Regions from separate parts of the Methylobacterium sp. WL69 genome, predicted to be linked through region 3. Evidence: riboswitches for the same ligand, from Rfam matches in the RefSeq annotation. Region 3 holds a riboswitch; each other region holds the start of a gene.
What was found. Region 3 has a riboswitch for cobalamin ahead of FV218_RS08470 (CbtB-domain containing protein). Riboswitches for the same ligand answer to the same signal wherever they lie in the genome.
Positions count from the first base shown of each region.

Region 1: linked by a shared signal. The riboswitch ahead of FV218_RS16745 (TonB-dependent siderophore receptor) and the one ahead of FV218_RS08470 (CbtB-domain containing protein) in region 3 are both predicted to bind cobalamin.
Region 2: linked by a shared signal. The riboswitch ahead of FV218_RS05915 (TonB-dependent siderophore receptor) and the one ahead of FV218_RS08470 (CbtB-domain containing protein) in region 3 are both predicted to bind cobalamin.
Region 4: linked by a shared signal. The riboswitch ahead of FV218_RS00370 (TonB-dependent receptor) and the one ahead of FV218_RS08470 (CbtB-domain containing protein) in region 3 are both predicted to bind cobalamin.

Region 1 is NZ_VRUZ01000071.1:5,446-9,443, forward strand. It holds gene FV218_RS16730 (serine hydrolase domain-containing protein) at 1-97, shown strand, start outside; gene FV218_RS16735 (DUF2147 domain-containing protein) at 187-789, opposite strand; gene FV218_RS16740 (hypothetical protein) at 1,064-1,273, opposite strand; cobalamin riboswitch at 1,745-1,947, shown strand; gene FV218_RS16745 (TonB-dependent siderophore receptor) at 2,265-3,998, shown strand, end outside.
Region 2 is NZ_VRUZ01000012.1:38,194-42,191, reverse strand. It holds gene FV218_RS05920 (heparan-alpha-glucosaminide N-acetyltransferase domain-containing protein) at 1-36, opposite strand, end outside; gene FV218_RS05915 (TonB-dependent siderophore receptor) at 36-2,144, opposite strand; cobalamin riboswitch at 2,254-2,453, opposite strand; gene FV218_RS05910 (AAA family ATPase) at 2,550-3,044, opposite strand; gene FV218_RS05905 (hypothetical protein) at 3,095-3,998, opposite strand, start outside.
Region 3 is NZ_VRUZ01000020.1:31,259-35,256, forward strand. It holds gene FV218_RS08455 (hypothetical protein) at 1-236, opposite strand, end outside; gene cobO (cob(I)yrinic acid a,c-diamide adenosyltransferase) at 387-986, opposite strand; gene cobU (bifunctional adenosylcobinamide kinase/adenosylcobinamide-phosphate guanylyltransferase) at 983-1,531, opposite strand; cobalamin riboswitch at 1,620-1,817, shown strand; gene FV218_RS08470 (CbtB-domain containing protein) at 1,870-2,046, shown strand; gene FV218_RS08475 (CbtA family protein) at 2,073-2,822, shown strand; gene FV218_RS08480 (DUF1636 domain-containing protein) at 2,815-3,207, shown strand; gene cobW (cobalamin biosynthesis protein CobW) at 3,204-3,998, shown strand, end outside.
Region 4 is NZ_VRUZ01000001.1:71,285-75,282, reverse strand. It holds gene FV218_RS00370 (TonB-dependent receptor) at 1-1,652, opposite strand, end outside; cobalamin riboswitch at 1,800-2,012, opposite strand; gene FV218_RS00365 (CusA/CzcA family heavy metal efflux RND transporter) at 2,064-3,998, opposite strand, start outside.

The DNA.
Region 1 (3,998 bases), on a different contig from region 3:
CCTCGCGGTGGTTCTCCTGGCCCAGCTCATCCCGTCCTCGGCCCTGCCGATCCGGCGCGAATTGCGGGTGCTGACCTACGCGGCCCTGGTGGACTGATCCAGATCCGAAAAAGCCGGTTCCGCGGGGCGAAGCCGGCTCGAATCTGTCCGCCTGACCTTGTCGCCCGATCCGGACGACGCGAGAGCCTACTCCGCGGCGGGCGCCGCGGGCGCGGCGCCGGGGGCTGCGGCCGGCTTTGCTCCGGGCTTCGGAGCCGCGGCCTTGGGGGCCCATTCCGCATCGGACCGGGGTCCGCCCGGCTGGTTCGTCGCCGCCGTGAGCTGGCCCGGAACGACGTCGTTGACCTTGCTCCAGGTCTGCGATCCGCACAGGAAGCCGAGCATGCAGCCGCGCACAGACAGCTCGGTGGGCTGATCGGCCCACATGGTCACGTCGTAGAACTTGCCCTCGTCGGCATTGTAGATCTTGCCGGCGTAGCGCGCATCAGCATCCGGCTTCAGGCCCATGATGAGCTGGTGACCGAGCGACGGGCGGGCCTGCTTCTTGGTGTCGGGATTCTTGAAATCGACGCGGGGCTGGCCCTTGTCGTTCAGGGGCACCTTCAACCAGACGACGTAGCCGCACAGGTTGGTGTTCTGCGGGCCGCACTTCTCGACACGGATGCGGGCACGGCCATCCTCTGTGAGGTAGGTCCCGGTCGCGTCGTTGGGCGTGGCGGCCAGGGCGGACCCGGGCAGCGCGGCCAGGGTCAGGCCGGCCAGAGCGGCGAGGGTCGATCGGTCGATCATGCGTTGGGTATCCTCAAACTTCGAAAACCTGCCGGGGGGCGCCATGAAGCCGATGCCGTGCCGACCCGCCGGAGCCGCCTGAAGGAGCGCCACCGGGCCGCACGCGGTCGTCGCCCCGTGCCGTGATGCTTCGCCATCGGATGCGAAGGTGACCGGATCATGACCGCCGCGCATCACCGCCGCGGGAATCCGGCTCCCGCGACTCCGGCCCGGTCCCGAACGCAAAAAGCCGGTGCTCTCGCACCGGCTCCAGGCTGCGTGAGGGAGAACGCGCCTATTCGGCGGCGGTCATCTCGGCGGTGAAGTGACCGCACCAATCCTTGGAGGCCACCACCGGCCACAGGCCCGGGGACTTCGGCTCGGGCTGGCTCACGGGCGGGTTGAAGCGGCACAGACCCGCGTCGCCGGCCGCCACGCCGCCGTTGAGCTTGTGGTCGTCGAAGAAGCGGCAGCTCTCGCAGGCGGCGCTGTGGTTGCTCGGCATCGTGTCTCTCCCGGTCGGATGGGCAGCCCAGCTGCCCGCTCCGTTCTGAATTAGAATAACTCTAATCAGAGGTCAATCACCGATTCCATGTTCGTTCGGTTCCCGTTGCAGGGACCCCCTTCAGGATCGCCGACCGGATGCACGGTGGCAGTCCGAAGCTCATTGATGCCCGTGGGATCGGCCGCAGGCCTGACGATCGCGCAGGCCGATCACATCGTGGTCGTGGCGGACGCCTGCTCGTCGACAGCGGCAGGCCGACGGAGCTTGCGTCGTGGGGTGACCGCTACAACGACCTGTGGTCCGCTTACCGTGACACGACCCATTGGCGCCTCCAGGACCGGCTGGCTGCCGATGCCGGAAACGGTTCCGTCCCCTGAGACCCTGTGCCAACGAGCGCCTTGCGTGGCAGCCGTGTCTCCGAGCCCGTGCAGAGGCCTTGCCGCGCTCGGGTTGACGGGATGTCCGGCCCCGGCCTAGCTTGAGGGCGACGGTTCCTCCCCGGAGGATCAAAAGGGAACGCGGTGAGGGGCTTTGCTCCGATGCCGTGGCTGCCCCCGCAACTGTAAGCGGCGAGCCCATCATCAACACGTCACTGGACCCGCGAGGATCTGGGAAGACGATGAGAGGGCGATGACCCGCGAGCCAGGAGACCTGCCGTCAGTCGTGGTCACACGCGAAACGCATCGGGCGGGGTGTCCTGGTGGGTGTCGAGGCGTCCGCCGTGGGCGGAGTGCATCGGCCCAGTTCGCGGTGACGTGCCACATCGCGCCTTCGCGCGCGCACGCCGTTTCCGCATGTGCCTGCCCGCGCCACCGCCCCAACTGCCCGTCGACCGTGATCGCGTGCCGCTTCCCAGCGGCCATGGCGTTCGCGCGTCGCAGCACGGTCAAGCGATGCCGGGACAAAGCGATTGTAACATTATAACATTCGTTTTAGGTGTCGTCGGAGCGTCGGTGCGAGCGACGCGTACCCTCGGACTGTCCTCACCCTTATGTCGTTCTTCCCGCGTTCCGCCCTGCCCTCCCTCCGTCCCGGTCACGGGGGCATCGGGGCAAGCTTTCTCGTTCTCGCGCCCCTTGTCGTTCTTGCGCCCCTCGCCGCTTCGGCACAGGAGCCCGCCGTCACCCTCGACACCCTGTCGGTGGCGGGCTCCGGCGTCGCGCCCACCGGACTGAACCTGCGTAACGTGGATCGCGGCGCCAGCCGCCTCGGCCTCACGCCCCTGGAGACGCCCGCCAGCGTCGATGTGATCTCAGGCGAGACCGCACGCCGACGCGGCCAGAACACCGTCGCCGAGGCCGTGACCGAGAACGCCACGGGCATCACCACCGTGGCGGCCCCCGGCAACGGCAACGGCGCCTTCACGGCCCGCGGGTTCGCCGGCCCGAACTCGATCCAGCAGCTCTACGACGGCACGCGCCTCTACGTGGGGGCCGGCACCGTCACCTTCCCGTTCGACACCTGGAACGTCGAGCGCATCGAGGTCCTGCGCGGCCCGGCCTCGGTGCTCTACGGCGACGGGGCCATCGGCGGCGTCGTCAACGTGGTGACGAAGAAGCCGGTGTTCACGCCCCTCAACGAGGCCCGCGCGGCGGTCGGGTCCGATGGCCTCGCCCGCCTCGCCCTGGATTCCGGCGGTCCCATCGGCGAGGCCCTGGCATACCGCTTCAACATCAGCGGCAACCGCTCCGGCGGCTGGATGCAGCCCGACGGAGACTTTCGCAACCTCGCGGTCTCGGGCGCCCTGACCCTGCAGGCGGCCCCCGACCTCGCCTTCACCCTGAGCCATGACCTCGGCTATCAGGAGCCGGCCCGCTACTGGGGCACGCCGCTCGTCAACGGTCGGATCCTCGATTCCATCCGGTTCAACAACTACAACGTCCGCGACGCCAAGATCTTCTGGACGGACAACTGGACCCAGCTCAAGACCGAGTGGAGCCCGAGCGCTGACATCACCGTGCGCAACACCGCCTACCGGCTCCAGAGCCGGCGCCAGTGGCTCGACGTCGAGCAATATGCGTTCAACCGCTCCACCGGCCGCATCGACCGCTCGGACTACCTCGAGATCTACCATCAGCAGGAGCAGGTCGGGAACCGCCTCGACGCCACGGTCCGGGGCACCGTGTTCGGGTTCCGCAACGAGTTCCTGGCCGGGTTCGACGTCAATCACATCGCCTTCCGGCACACCAACAACTTCTCGTCCGAAGGCGGCGGCCTCACCACGAGCGTGGACCCGCTCACCTACGACCCCGGCCTGTTTCCGGCCAACGGCCGTGCCACCCCCGCCTACGCCACCAGCACGAACCAGGCCTCGGTCTTCGCCGAGAACCGCCTGATCCTGTCGGATCAGGTCTCCCTGCTCACGGGCGTGCGCTTCGACGCCCCAACCCTGAACCGCCGGAACCTCGTCACCGGGGACAGCTTCCAGCGGGATTTCCAGGCCCTGAGCTACCGCTTCGGTGCCGTCTACGCCCCGAGCCCGGACCTCTCCCTCTACGCGCAATACGCCACCGCCACCGATCCGGTGGGCAGCCTCATCACCCTGTCGCAGAGTCTGGCCAACTTCCGGCTCTCCACGGGCGAGCAGGTCGAGGTCGGCGCCAAGGGCATCGCCTTCGGCGGCCTCGCCGAGTGGACGCTGGCCGGCTACCGCATCGTCAAGGACAACCTCGTCTCCACCGTGCCGGGCCAGCCCACGGTCTCGACGCAGGTCGGCCGGCAATCC
Region 2 (3,998 bases), on a different contig from region 3:
GGCCGACGCCTCAGGTTTTCCCGGACGCTCGCCCATCAGAACCGCGCCGTCATGCTGACGGTGACCCGCCGCGGCTCGCCGACGCCGACCCAGAAGGTGTTGTAGGAGCGCTCGTAGTAGGTCTCGTCGAAAATGTTGTCGACGTTCAGGCCGAAGCGCAGATTCTCGTAGCGGTAGTAGGCCAGCGCGTCTGTCAGGATGTAACCGGGCAGCCGGAAGCTCTCGACTCCGCTGTCGCCGAGTCGCGAGCCGACGGCCCGGAACCCACCGCCAATACCAAAACCCTTCCAGTCGCCGGCCTGGACCTCGTAGATGCCGAGCAGGGAACCGCTGTGGCGCGGGATGTTGAGGAGGGGTGACCCGGGACGCAGCACCTCGTCGCGGGTGACGGCCGCGTCGATGAAGGCGTAGCCGCCGATGACCCTGAACTCAGGCGTGACCTGTCCGACCAGGCTCACGTCGAAGCCCTGGCTGCGCACGGCCCCGGCGGCGATCTGGAAGAAGAAGTCCGCCGGATCGGTGGTGAGCACGTTCTCCTTCTCGATGTGGAAGGCGGCGCCCGTCACGCTGAGGCCGTCGAACAGGTCGAGCTTGGCCCCGACCTCGTAGGCGAACCCGGTCTCGGGAGCGAAGGGCCGCGTCGCGCTGTCGAAGCCGGTATTGGGGCGGAACGAGGCGGCGACATTGCCGTAGAGCGCCAGGAACGACAGCGGCTGGTAGACGAGGCCGGCCCGCGGCGAGAACCCGGTGCGGTCCTGCTCGGTGCGCTCGCCCGCGACCTTGTCCCGGAAGGTCTGGTTGTAGAAGTCGGTTCGGTTGCCCAGCAGCAGCTTCCATTCCGGGCTGAGGGCGATCTGGTCCTGGAGGTAGACGGCTGTGTTGCCGACGTTCTCGCTGGCGCCGTAGCGGCGCGTGAACGAGGGCTTGGCCTGCCCGTAGACCGGGTTGAACAGGTCGATGGCGAAGGGGTCGAGGCGCGGGGTCGAGCGCAGAAGGTTCTCGGTGCTGTTGTAGCGCTCGTGCTCCAGGCCGAGCAGCAGGGTGTGGGCGATGGGCCCGGTCTCGAAGCGCCCGACGAGTTCGGCCTGGCCGATGGCAACGCCCCAGGTGAAGTCGTGCTGGCGGAACTCGCGCAGTAGCGTGCGCCCGTCGTCGAGGATCCCGGTCGCGCCGGTCTGCAGGCCGGTGAGGCTGCCGGTGTTGAGGTGGGTGGCGACACGCAGTTGCCAGTCGGTGTTGAAGGCGTGCTCCAGACGGACCTGCAACAGAGCGCTCTCGGACACGGAATCGTCGCCCGGCTCGCCGAAGAAGCGTGAGCGCGGGACGAGGCCGAGGCGGTTGTTCACCGCGACGGTGCCTCGGTCGAAGGTCTGGCGGTTGCGCAGGTACTGCGCCTCGAAGATGATCTTGGTGTCGGGCGTCACCTGCCAGCTCACCACGGGCGCCAGGAGCACTCGGTCGCCGTCGACGAAATCGCGAAAGCTGTCCTGGCGGGCGAGCGCGCCGTTGAAGCGGTAGAGCACGCGGCCGTCCTCGCTCAGCGCCCCGCCGGCATCGACCGTGGTGCGGGCGGTGCCGAAGCTTCCGAACAGTGTGCCCATCTCGACGAAGGGCCGGGCCACGGGCTGCTTGGTGAGGATATTCACGGTCCCGCCCGGATCGCTGCGGCCATAGAGGGCGCCGGCCGGGCCCTTCAGGACCTCGATGGACTGGACGTTCTGGGTGTCGGGGGCGCCGTTGTAGCCGCGGGCGATGTTGAACCCATTCTGGAAGATATCCTGGGTTGCGAAGCCTCGCACCGAGTACAGGGCGAGGTTCTGGGCGCCGAAGTCGTTCTGCTTGCCGACCCCGGGCACGTAGTCGAGGGCGCGCTCGACCCGGGTCGCGGCGGTGTCGACCAGGACCTCCCGGGGCACAACGTCGACCTGCTGCGGCAGGTCGCGGCGCGGCGTCACCGTCTTGGTGCCGCTGTAGAGCTCCGGCACCCGATAGGTCGGCGTGGCGGTGAGGGTCCCCTCGACCGACAGCGCATCGAGCACCACGGCGGTCTCCCTGGCGGGCGCCCCCTGGGCGGCCACGGCGGTGGGGATCGCGCAGGACAGGGCCAGCACGGACATCAGCGGGATGGACGGTGAACGGGACACGTTGATGGGCCTCGGGCGACGGCAGTGGCACGTCACCGCGAACGAGGCCGAACCACGCGCAGCGCGCATGCTTCCGCACCCGCCGGGGCACCCCGCCCAGCGTGTCTCGCGTGTGACCACGACTGACGGCAGGTCTCCTGGCTCGCGGGTCATCGCCCTTCACCGTCTTCCCGAGCGAGGCCGCTCAGTGACGTCGGTGGCGAAGGGCTCGCCGCTTACAGTTGCGGGGGCAGCCGCGGCGTTGGGGCTACCCCCGCACCGCGTTCCCTTTTGATCCTCCGGGGAGGAACCGTCACGGCCGAGCTAACATGCCGACGCCCATGCCCGTCAACGGACCAAGTGCAATGCACGAGGGGTTATGCCCTGCCGGCAACACTTGGGAACACGGATCGCACGCTGCGTCCGTCAGGTCAGGACCTCGACCTGCTGCGGCGGCAAGCTACGCCACCAAGCGTCCGGGGATTGGAAAACCTCGTAGGTGAACCGGAGGACCTCATCCGGCTGGCGATGCGACGGGTCCACGCGACCACGCTCCGCGTTGCGGACTTTCAGGACCTCCCACGGCACGTCGAACACTTTCCACTCCACGGTGAGCCCGTGTCGGGCGACGATCCCGAGCTCGCGCTCGAACACGGGTCTGGTGAGATGTGTGTCCGCCATCACCACGCTGAAGCCGTTCGTCAGGGCGGCATCCAGGGCCGCTTCCTTGACCCGGTGCAGGACGTCCCGGGCCGCATCGTCATGTGAGCCCTGCCTGAGTTCCCAGTAGACCTGCCGGTGCGGCGGCCAGAGCGTCTGACGGAAGTCGTCGAGGGTGAGGTGGACCCAGCCGTCGAGCGGATCGAAGCGGCGGGCGTAGGTCGTCTTACCCGCACCCGGGCAGCCGATCAGGCCGATCACCCTCTGGGGTGCCCCCGGACGATTCCTGCCGGGCACCGTCCGGGTCACGGTCAGGCCGTCGCCTCCGCATCCTCGTCGTCGCTCGCCGAGCCCTCGATGATCTCGCCGCGCAGGTAACGAGCCTGGGCCTCAGCGACGCGGCGTGCGCCCTGGGCGTGGCGGGTCGATACCGTGCCGCCGGGCGCCTCGGGCCCGCCGCGCTTGATCGCCACGAGTTCCGGATCACCCCAATGGTCGAGCATCGCCTGGAACGCTTCGTAGCGGTCGGTATCGAAGGCGATGCGGTCGCCCATCATGTTCTTGTAGGGGTGCGCCGGGTGCAGGCCGGCGCAGGGGACCCAGCCCGCCGGGATTGGCGTCGTGGCGGCATGGGTCCGACCGCTGCGCAGGAGCTTGGGCAGCACGTGCGTATGCGGACCTTCAGGACTGGTACCGCCGGGACCAGGGATCGGGGCATAGACCTCGACGCGCCCGACCTGCGCCAGGAACACCCGGTGCGGGCTCATGGCGACGAGATGCGGCCCGATGGGGTTTGCGTGGTCGAATAGCGGCATGCCGACGCCGGCCCGCAGCCGCTCGACGGCCTCCGGATCGCGTACCCGCACGCAGGCATCCACGGCGAGAAGGCCGAGGCCGAGGTCGAACAGGATGCCGTCGCGATCCTCGACCCGGGCGGCGTTCCGGTCGGGCCCGAGCTCCGTCACCACGGTCCTGCGGTTCATCGCGCAGGTCGCCTCCGGCAAGCAAAGCGCGATGGCGTGGTTCCAGCCGGACGAAACGGCCGTCTCGTAGGCGACGGGCCGCAGGTCGGAGCTCGGGGTCAGGGCGATGGCCCCGCGCGCTGTCGCAAGTCCCAGGCGCTCGTCCGGCAGCGCCACGACGGGTTCGTCGGGATCGCGCATGAACTCGGCGATGGCACCGAAGCTGCCCAGGCTCCAGGCCGTGGTCGGATCG
Region 3 (3,998 bases):
ACGACGACCTTGCCATCCTCCTGGACGACCTTGCGGCAGATGTAGGCGGGAAACCGGCCGCCGCTCGGCTTGGCGAACGTCCACAGAATCATGTTGGCCGGATCGTCGACGGCGACGAAACTTGCGTTGTCCAGACTTACGCGGCCGCCGGCCTTCGCCTGGATGTCCCGCACCATCTGCTCGATGGACACGACCTCGTGGCCGCACAGGGCTTCCGCGCTTGCAGGCGCGGGCATTGCCAAGGGACCCACGAGAAGGGAACCCGCGAGAAGCGGCATGAGAACCGTCCTGAGGCGCATCGCTTCAACTCCGAATTGCATCGGACTGATTACGCAACGTCCCCGGCGCGGGATCAAGCGGAAAGCACCGACGCCGGCGGCTTGTGCCTAGAACTCGATCCCCTCCTGCGCCTTCACCCCCGCCGCGAAGTGGTGCTTCACCGAGACCATCTCGGTGACGAGGTCGGCGGCCTCGATGAGGGCGGGTTTGGCGTTGCGGCCGGTGACGATGACGTGGAGGTCGGGCCGACGGGCCCGGAACGCCGCCACCACGGCGTCGAGGGGCAGGTAGTCGTAGCGCAGGGCGATGTTGAGCTCGTCCAGCACAACGAGGCGGATGGTCGGGTCGGCCATGAGGTCTAGCGCCTTGGCCCAGGCGTGCTCGGCGGCGGCGATGTCGCGGGCCTTGTCCTGGGTCTCCCAGGTGAAGCCTTCGCCGAGGGTGTGCCAGTCGATCCGGTCGCCGAAGGCTTTCAGCGCGTGCTTCTCGCCCGTGTCCCAGGCGCCCTTGATGAACTGCACCACGCCGACCCGCCAGCCGTGGCCGAGCGCCCGCAGCATCAGCCCGAGGGCCGCCGTGGTCTTGCCCTTGCCGGGGCCGGTGTTGACGATGAGGAGGCCCTTCTCGATGGTTTTCTCCGCCACCTCGGCATCCTGCACGGCTTTGCGCTTCTCCATCTTTTCGCGATGGCGGTCGGCTTCGGTCATGGGGTCGCTCCGGGCGAGGGATTCGGGAGTTGAGGTTTCACGATCATCGGCAGGCCCGCCACCATGAACACGACGCGGTCGGCCTGCGCCGCCAGGCGCTGGTGCAGGCGCCCCGCCGCGTCGCGGAACCGGCGGGCGAGGGCGTTGTCCGGCACGATGCCGAGGCCGACCTCGCTGCCGACCAGCACCACCGGCCCCGGCGCCCCGGCGCAGGCGGCGAGCAGTTGTACGGTCGCAGCCTCGACATCGGCCTCCGCCAGGATGAGGTTGGTGAGCCACAGGGTGAGGCAATCGACGAGCACTGGGCCTTGCGAGGCGGCGACGGCCTGGGCCAAGTCCATCGGCACGTCCCGGGTGATCCAGTCGGCGGACCGCCGGTCGCGATGAAGCGCGATGCGGCCGCGCATCTCGCTGTCCCAGGCCTGGGCGGTGGCGAGGTAGAGCCACGGCGCCGGGCAGGCCTCGATCAGGCCCTCGGCATGGACGCTCTTGCCCGAGCGCGCGCCGCCGAGAACCAGGGTGGTGTGGGGAGGGGGCTGGGGCATGGCGCATCCTTTAGCCCGAAACGTCATCGTGTGGTCAAAGGCGCGCGAAACGGCGGGGCGGCGCGTTGTCAGGGATCGTGCGACCGCGTAGAAGCTGGGATCGGACGGTGCCCCGGCGACGGGGTGAAAAGGGAATGCGGTGAGGGGCGAGCGCCTTGAAACCGCGGCTGCCCCCGCAACTGTGAGCGGCGACGGGCCTGCCATCGGCCACTGGAGCGATCCGGGAAGGCGGCATGAACCGGACGACCCGCGAGCCAGGAGACCTGCCGTCCGGCACCGGGGACTTCCGTCCTCACCTTCGACCACGGCCGCCGGCGGGGCGGCCAGGAGATCAACCGATGACCACCAACACCCTCGTTCTCACCGGCACCCGCACCAACGAGCGCCTCGGCGCCGTGATGGTCGCCGCGTTCCTCGGCCTCGGCCTCGTGTTCATGGCGGGCTTCGCCCCGGCGATGGCGCTGCACAACGCGGCACACGATTTCCGCCACACCCAGAATTTCCCCTGCCACTGAGCGTTTAGCGCCAGGGTAGACCCCCCATGATCATCCGGCTCGTGTCGGCGGCCCTGGTCGCCGGCTTCCTCGCGGCTGTGGTCGCGACGGGCCTGCAGCTCGCGCTCACCTCGCCGCTCATCATCGTGGCCGAGCGCTACGAGACGCAGGCTTCTGCCTCCGCTCCTACTTTCGCGTCCCTCGTCGTGCGGGTTCACGGCGGGCACGACCACGGCGCGAAGGACCCGGCCGTCTCCGGCGGCGAAACCGCGCCCGAGTGGCAGCCGGGTCCCGGCCTGCCCCGCATGGCGTTCACGGCCCTCGCCACCCTGGTCGGCGGCGTCGGCTACGCCCTGCTGCTCGGCGCGGTCCTCCTCGCCGTCGGCCGCGAGCCGACCCCCGAGACCGGCCTGCGCTTCGCCGTAGCCGGCTTCCTCGCGGTCGCCCTCGCACCCGCCCTCGGCCTGCCGCCGGAACTGCCGGGCATGGAGGCGGCGCCGCTGGCCGACCGTCAGTTCTGGTGGGTGATGACCGCCACCGCCACGGCCATGGGGCTCTACCTCATCGCAGTCCGGCGCACGCCGATCTCCATCGCCGGCGGCCTCGTCCTCCTCGTGGCGCCGCACCTCGCCGGGGCGCCGGAGACGAGCCACGCCGCTTCGGCCCTGCCGGCGGGCTACGCGGCGCAGTTCGCCGCGCGCTCCCTCGGCATCGCCTTCGTGTTCTGGGCGGTGATCGGGCTGGCCTATGGCTGGGCCTGGAGCCTGTTCGGCCGGAAGGCGGCGTCCCATGGCTGAGGACGTCACCCTCTACGTCTGCACCGCCTGCCGCGCGGCCGGCGACCCGGCCGAGCCCCGCGCCGGCGCCCGACTGCTGAGTGCGCTCCGCGACGCGGTGGGCGAGCACGGCCGGCCCGGCCTGCGCATCGAGGGCGTCGAGTGCCTGTCCGTGTGCAAGCGGCCCTGCACCGTCGCCGTCGCCTCGGAAGGACGTTGGACCTACGTCTACGGCGACCTCGACGCCACCGAATCCGCGCGCACCATCCTGGAGGGCGTCGGCCTCTACGGCGAGACGCCCGACGGCATCGTGCCGTGGAAGGCGCGGCCCCCCGAATTCCGCAAGGGCGTCGTCGCCCGCATCCCGCCGCTCGCGGCGCACCCCATTCCGGACGCCGCCGAATGAGCCTCGTCGAAAAAATCCCCTGCACCATCGTCACCGGCTTTCTCGGGGCCGGCAAGACGACGCTCGTGCGCCACCTCGTGGAGAACGCGAACGGCCGGCGGCTCGCCATCATCGTCAACGAGTTCGGCGATCTCGGCTTCGACGGCTCGTTCCTCGCCGCCTGCGGCATCGAGGGCTGCCGGGACGAGGACATCGTCGAGCTCGCCAACGGCTGCATCTGCTGCACCGTCGCCGACGATTTCGTGCCGGCCTTGAACAAGCTCCTCGACCGGGCCGACCCGCCGACCCACATCCTCATCGAGACCTCGGGCCTCGCCCTGCCGAAACCCCTGGTCCAGGCGTTCCAGTGGCCGGCGATCCGCTCGCGGGTGACCGTCGACGGCGTCATCGCGGTCATCGACGGCCCGGCCGTGGCGGCGGGGTTCTTCGCCGACGATCCGGCGGCCTCCGCCGCCCAGCGCGCCGAGGACACGAACGTCGATCACGACAACCCCCTCGAAGAGGTGTTCGAGGACCAGATCCTCTGCGCCGACCTCGTGGTGATGAACAAGGCCGACCTCCTCGACGCCGCCGGCCGCGAAAAAGTCCGCGCCGAGGTCCAGGCTCACCTGCCCCGCGCCGTGAAGATGGTGGAGGCCGAGCACGGCCGCCTCGACCCGCGCGTCATCCTCGGCCTCGGCGCCGCGGCCGAGGACGACCTCGACGCCCGCCCCTCCCACCACGGCGAGGGCGAGGACCACGACCACGACGATTTCGACTCCGTGGCTCTGCCGGTCCCCGCCACCGCCACC
Region 4 (3,998 bases), on a different contig from region 3:
AGGAGCTCCTGGTTGGTGATCTCGTTCTTGGTCACCGTGTTGGTGTAGTCGACCCGGCCCGTAAGGGTATCGGAGAACCGGACAGCGACGAAGGCTTCCGCCCCGTACGATTCGGCCCGGCCGACGTTCTCGTTCGAGGTGAACGTCGCGTTCGAGGTGATGAGGTTCTTGAAGTCGTTGGCGTAGTAAGTCGCGCCGACGAGGACGCGGTCCCCCAGGGGCTGCTCGATGCCGGCGTCGTAGCCGAGGCTCTCCTCAGGCCTGAGGTTCGGGTTGGCGAAGAAGTTCGAGGCCGGGAAGCTCTGGAACAGCTGGCTCAGGGTCGGCGCCTTGAAGCCGGTGCCGACGCTACCTTTGATCCGGGTCTCGGTGAAGGGCAGAATGTAGCTCGGCGCGACGCGGAAAGTGGTGGCCGGCCCGAACGCGTCGTTCTCGTCGTGGCGGATGTTGGCCACGAACGCCGCCCGCTCGAAGGGCGTTAGCTGCACCTCCCCGTAGCCGGCCGTGTTGCCGTTCCTCGCCCGCAGGTTGCCGGCCCCGAACGGGCTCGGGTCGGTGGTCGACAGGCTCTCGTCGTCACGCTGCGCCCCGAACAGGATCAGATTGCCGGGCGAGAGCTGGTAGTCCCCGCGGTACTCGTAGCGCGTGCGCTCGCCCAGGCCCGTTGTCGCGTCCGGCGTGGCAAGGGGGTCTAGGGGGCCCTGCTGTCTGTTGAACAGGTTCGAGTAGTTGATGGCGAAGAGGTTGTGGAAGCCGGCGAACGGCGTCCATTCGGCCTCGTTGCGGGTGAAGACCTGCTGCACGTCGGCGGCACTCCGGAACGCCGCCGGGAAGGCCGGGAAGGTGCTGAAGTCGGTGCCGGTGAACAGGAGGCGGGAATTGATGAAGCGCGTCACCGAGTTGATGCGGAAGGTGTCGGTGAACTGGTAGCCGAACTTCGCCGAGACGGTCTCGTTGTCGTAAAAATTCGGATGGATCGCCCGGCCGAGCGGGACGAGGTTCGGCGGCGTCACCGGCGTCGCGGCCGCACGGAAGTGCTGGATCGAGACCGAATAGTCGAAGCCGTCCTCCGACCCGCTGATCCTGCCGCTTTGGTTGAAGGTACCGAACGAGCCGCCCTCGATCCGCGCGGTGGCCCTGGCCGGTCCCTCGCCACGCTTCGTCGTGAAGGAGACCGCGCCTCCAATGGCGTCGCTGCCATAGAGGCCGCTCTGGGGACCCCTGAGCACCTCGATGCGGGAGAGGTCGTCGGTCAGGAGTTGCCCGAAGTCGAAGGAGCCGTTCGGGTTCGACGGGTCGGTCGCGTCGATGCCGTCGATGAGCACCTTCACGTGGTTCGAGTTCGAGCCGCGAATGAACACCGAGGTCTGACCGCCCGGGCCGCCGGTCTGCACGACGTTGAGGCCCGGTACCTGCTGGAGGGCATCCGGGACGGTGCGGCGCTGCTGGGCCTCCAGGGTGGCGGCGGTGAGCACGGTGACGCTTGATCCGACCTGGTCGACGGGCGTCGGCACGCCGGTGGCGGAGACGGAAAGCTCGGAGAGCGTGACGGCCGCCTCGGCCCCGCGCGGGACATCGGCGAAGGGGGCGGCGGCCTGTTGCGCGAGCACGGGACCGGAAAGGGCGGCGCAGGCGAGCGCGAGCGTGCGCAAGCACGCGGTTCGGGAAGGAAAGGACACGGGACAAGCCTCGGGCGACGTCTGTGGCACGTCACCGCGAACGAGGCCTGGGCGCTTGCCTGCCGTTAGGGCAGCCGGGCGCCTCGACACCCATCAGGACACCCCGCCCGATGCGTTTCGCGTGTGACCACGACTGACGGCAGGTCTCCTGGCTCGCGGGTCACCGCCCTCTCATCGTCTTCCCAGGCCCGAAGACCCAGTGACGTGTTGATGATGGGCTCGCCGCTTACAGTTGCGGGGGCAGCCGCGGCTTCGGGAAGGCCCTTTCGGACCTCATCCTCACCGCGTTCCCTTTTGATCCTCCGGGGAGGAACCGTCGGACATACAGGACCTGAGGGAATGGCCCAGCGTCAATGTCGCTTCGGGGTTTTCCGCCCTGTGTGTTCATAACGTTACAAGTCGGGCCTCGGGGTCGATGGCATTCGGTTCGGACCGCGGCAGTCCCCAGCCCTTCACCAGGCCGTAGACCGCAGGGATTACCACGAGGGTCAGGACGGTCGACGAGACCATGCCGCCGATCATGGGGACCGCGATCCGCTGCATAACCTCAGAGCCCGATCCGGTGCTCCACAGGATCGGCAGGAGCCCGGCCATGATGGCGACCACCGTCATCATCTTCGGACGCACCCGCTCCACCGCGCCGATCATGATGGCCCTCCGCAGGTCGGCACGGGTGAGTGCCCGTCCGGCGCGGTCGCATCCGGCCCGGATCTCGGCCAGCGCATGATCGAGGTAGACCAGCATGATCACCCCGGTCTCGGCCGCGACGCCTGCCAGTGCTATGAAGCCGACGGCCACCGCCACCGACAGGTTGAAGCCCATCCACCACATCAGCCAGACCCCGCCGACGAGCGCGAACGGCAGCGACAGCATCACGATCAGGGTCTCGGTCAGTCGACGGAAGTTGAGGTACAGCAGCAGGAACACGATCAGCAGCGTCAGCGGCACCACGACCTTGAGCCGGGCCGTCGCCCGGTCGAGGTACTCGACCTGACCGCTCCACTGCACGAGGGTACCCTGCGGCAGGCTCACCTCTTTGGCGACCGCCGCCCGCGCCTCGGCGACGTAGCCCCCGAGGTCGCGACCGGCGACGTCGACGTAGATGAAGACCGCGAGTTGCCCGTTCTCGGTCCGGATCTGGGTCGGGCCACGGTTCAACTGAACCTTGGCGACCTCACCGAGCGGTACCGTGCCCCCACCCGGGATCGGCACCTGAACCTCGGAGGCGATGGAGCGCGGGTCGGAGCGGAAGGCGCGCGGGTAGCGTACGTTGACGGTGTAGCGCTCGCGGCCCTCGACGGTGTTGGTGACGCTCTCGCCGCCGAGCGCCATCCCGATCACGTCCTGCACGTCGCCGACGGTCAGCCCGTACCGGCCCAGCGCCTCGCGGTCGGGGGTGATGTCGAGGAAGTAGCCGCCCTGCACCCGTTCGGCGTAGGCGCTCGACGTGCCCGGCACCGCCTTCACCACCGCCTCGACCTGGCGGGCGACCTTCTCCATCTCGGAAAGGTCCGTCCCCAGCACCTTGATCCCGACCGGCGTACGGATGCCGGTCGAGAGCATGTCGATGCGGGCGCGGATCGGCTGGGTCCAGGCATTCGAGACCCCGGGGAACTGGAGCGCGGCGTCCATCTCGGCCTTCAGGCTCGCCGTCGTGACCCCGGGTCGCCACTCCGCCTTCGGCTTCAGGTTGACGATGGTCTCGAACATCTCGGACGGCGCCGGGTCGGTCGCGGTGTTGGCCCGACCGGCCTTGCCGTAGACCGAGGCGACCTCGGGGAACGACTTGATGATCCTGTCCTGGGTGGCGAGCAGGTCCCCGGCCTTGGTCACCGAGATGCCCGGCAGCGTGGTCGGCATGTACATCAAGGTGCCCTCGTCGAGGTCGGGCATGAACTCGGAGCCGAGCCGGCTCGCCGGCCATGCCGTCGCCGCCAGGACGACGAGGGCCAACAGGATGGTGAGCACCCGCGCCCGCAGGACGCCTGCGATGAGCGGTCGGTAGATCCAGATCAGGAGTCTGTTCACCGGATTGCGGTGCTCCGGAATGATCCGGCCCCGGACGAATAAAGCCATCAACGCCGGGACGAGTGTCAGGGACAGCACCGCCGCCGCGGCCATGGCGAAGGTCTTGGTGAAGGCCAGCGGACCGAACAGGCGGCCCTCCTGGCTCTCTAGCGTGAAGATCGGCAGGAAGCTCACGGTGATGATGAGGAGCGAGAAGAACAGCGACGGCCCGACCTCGCTTGCGGCCTCGATCAGGATCTCGACCCGGCGCTTGCCGGGGTCCGCCCGCTCCAGGTGCTTGTGGGCGTTCTC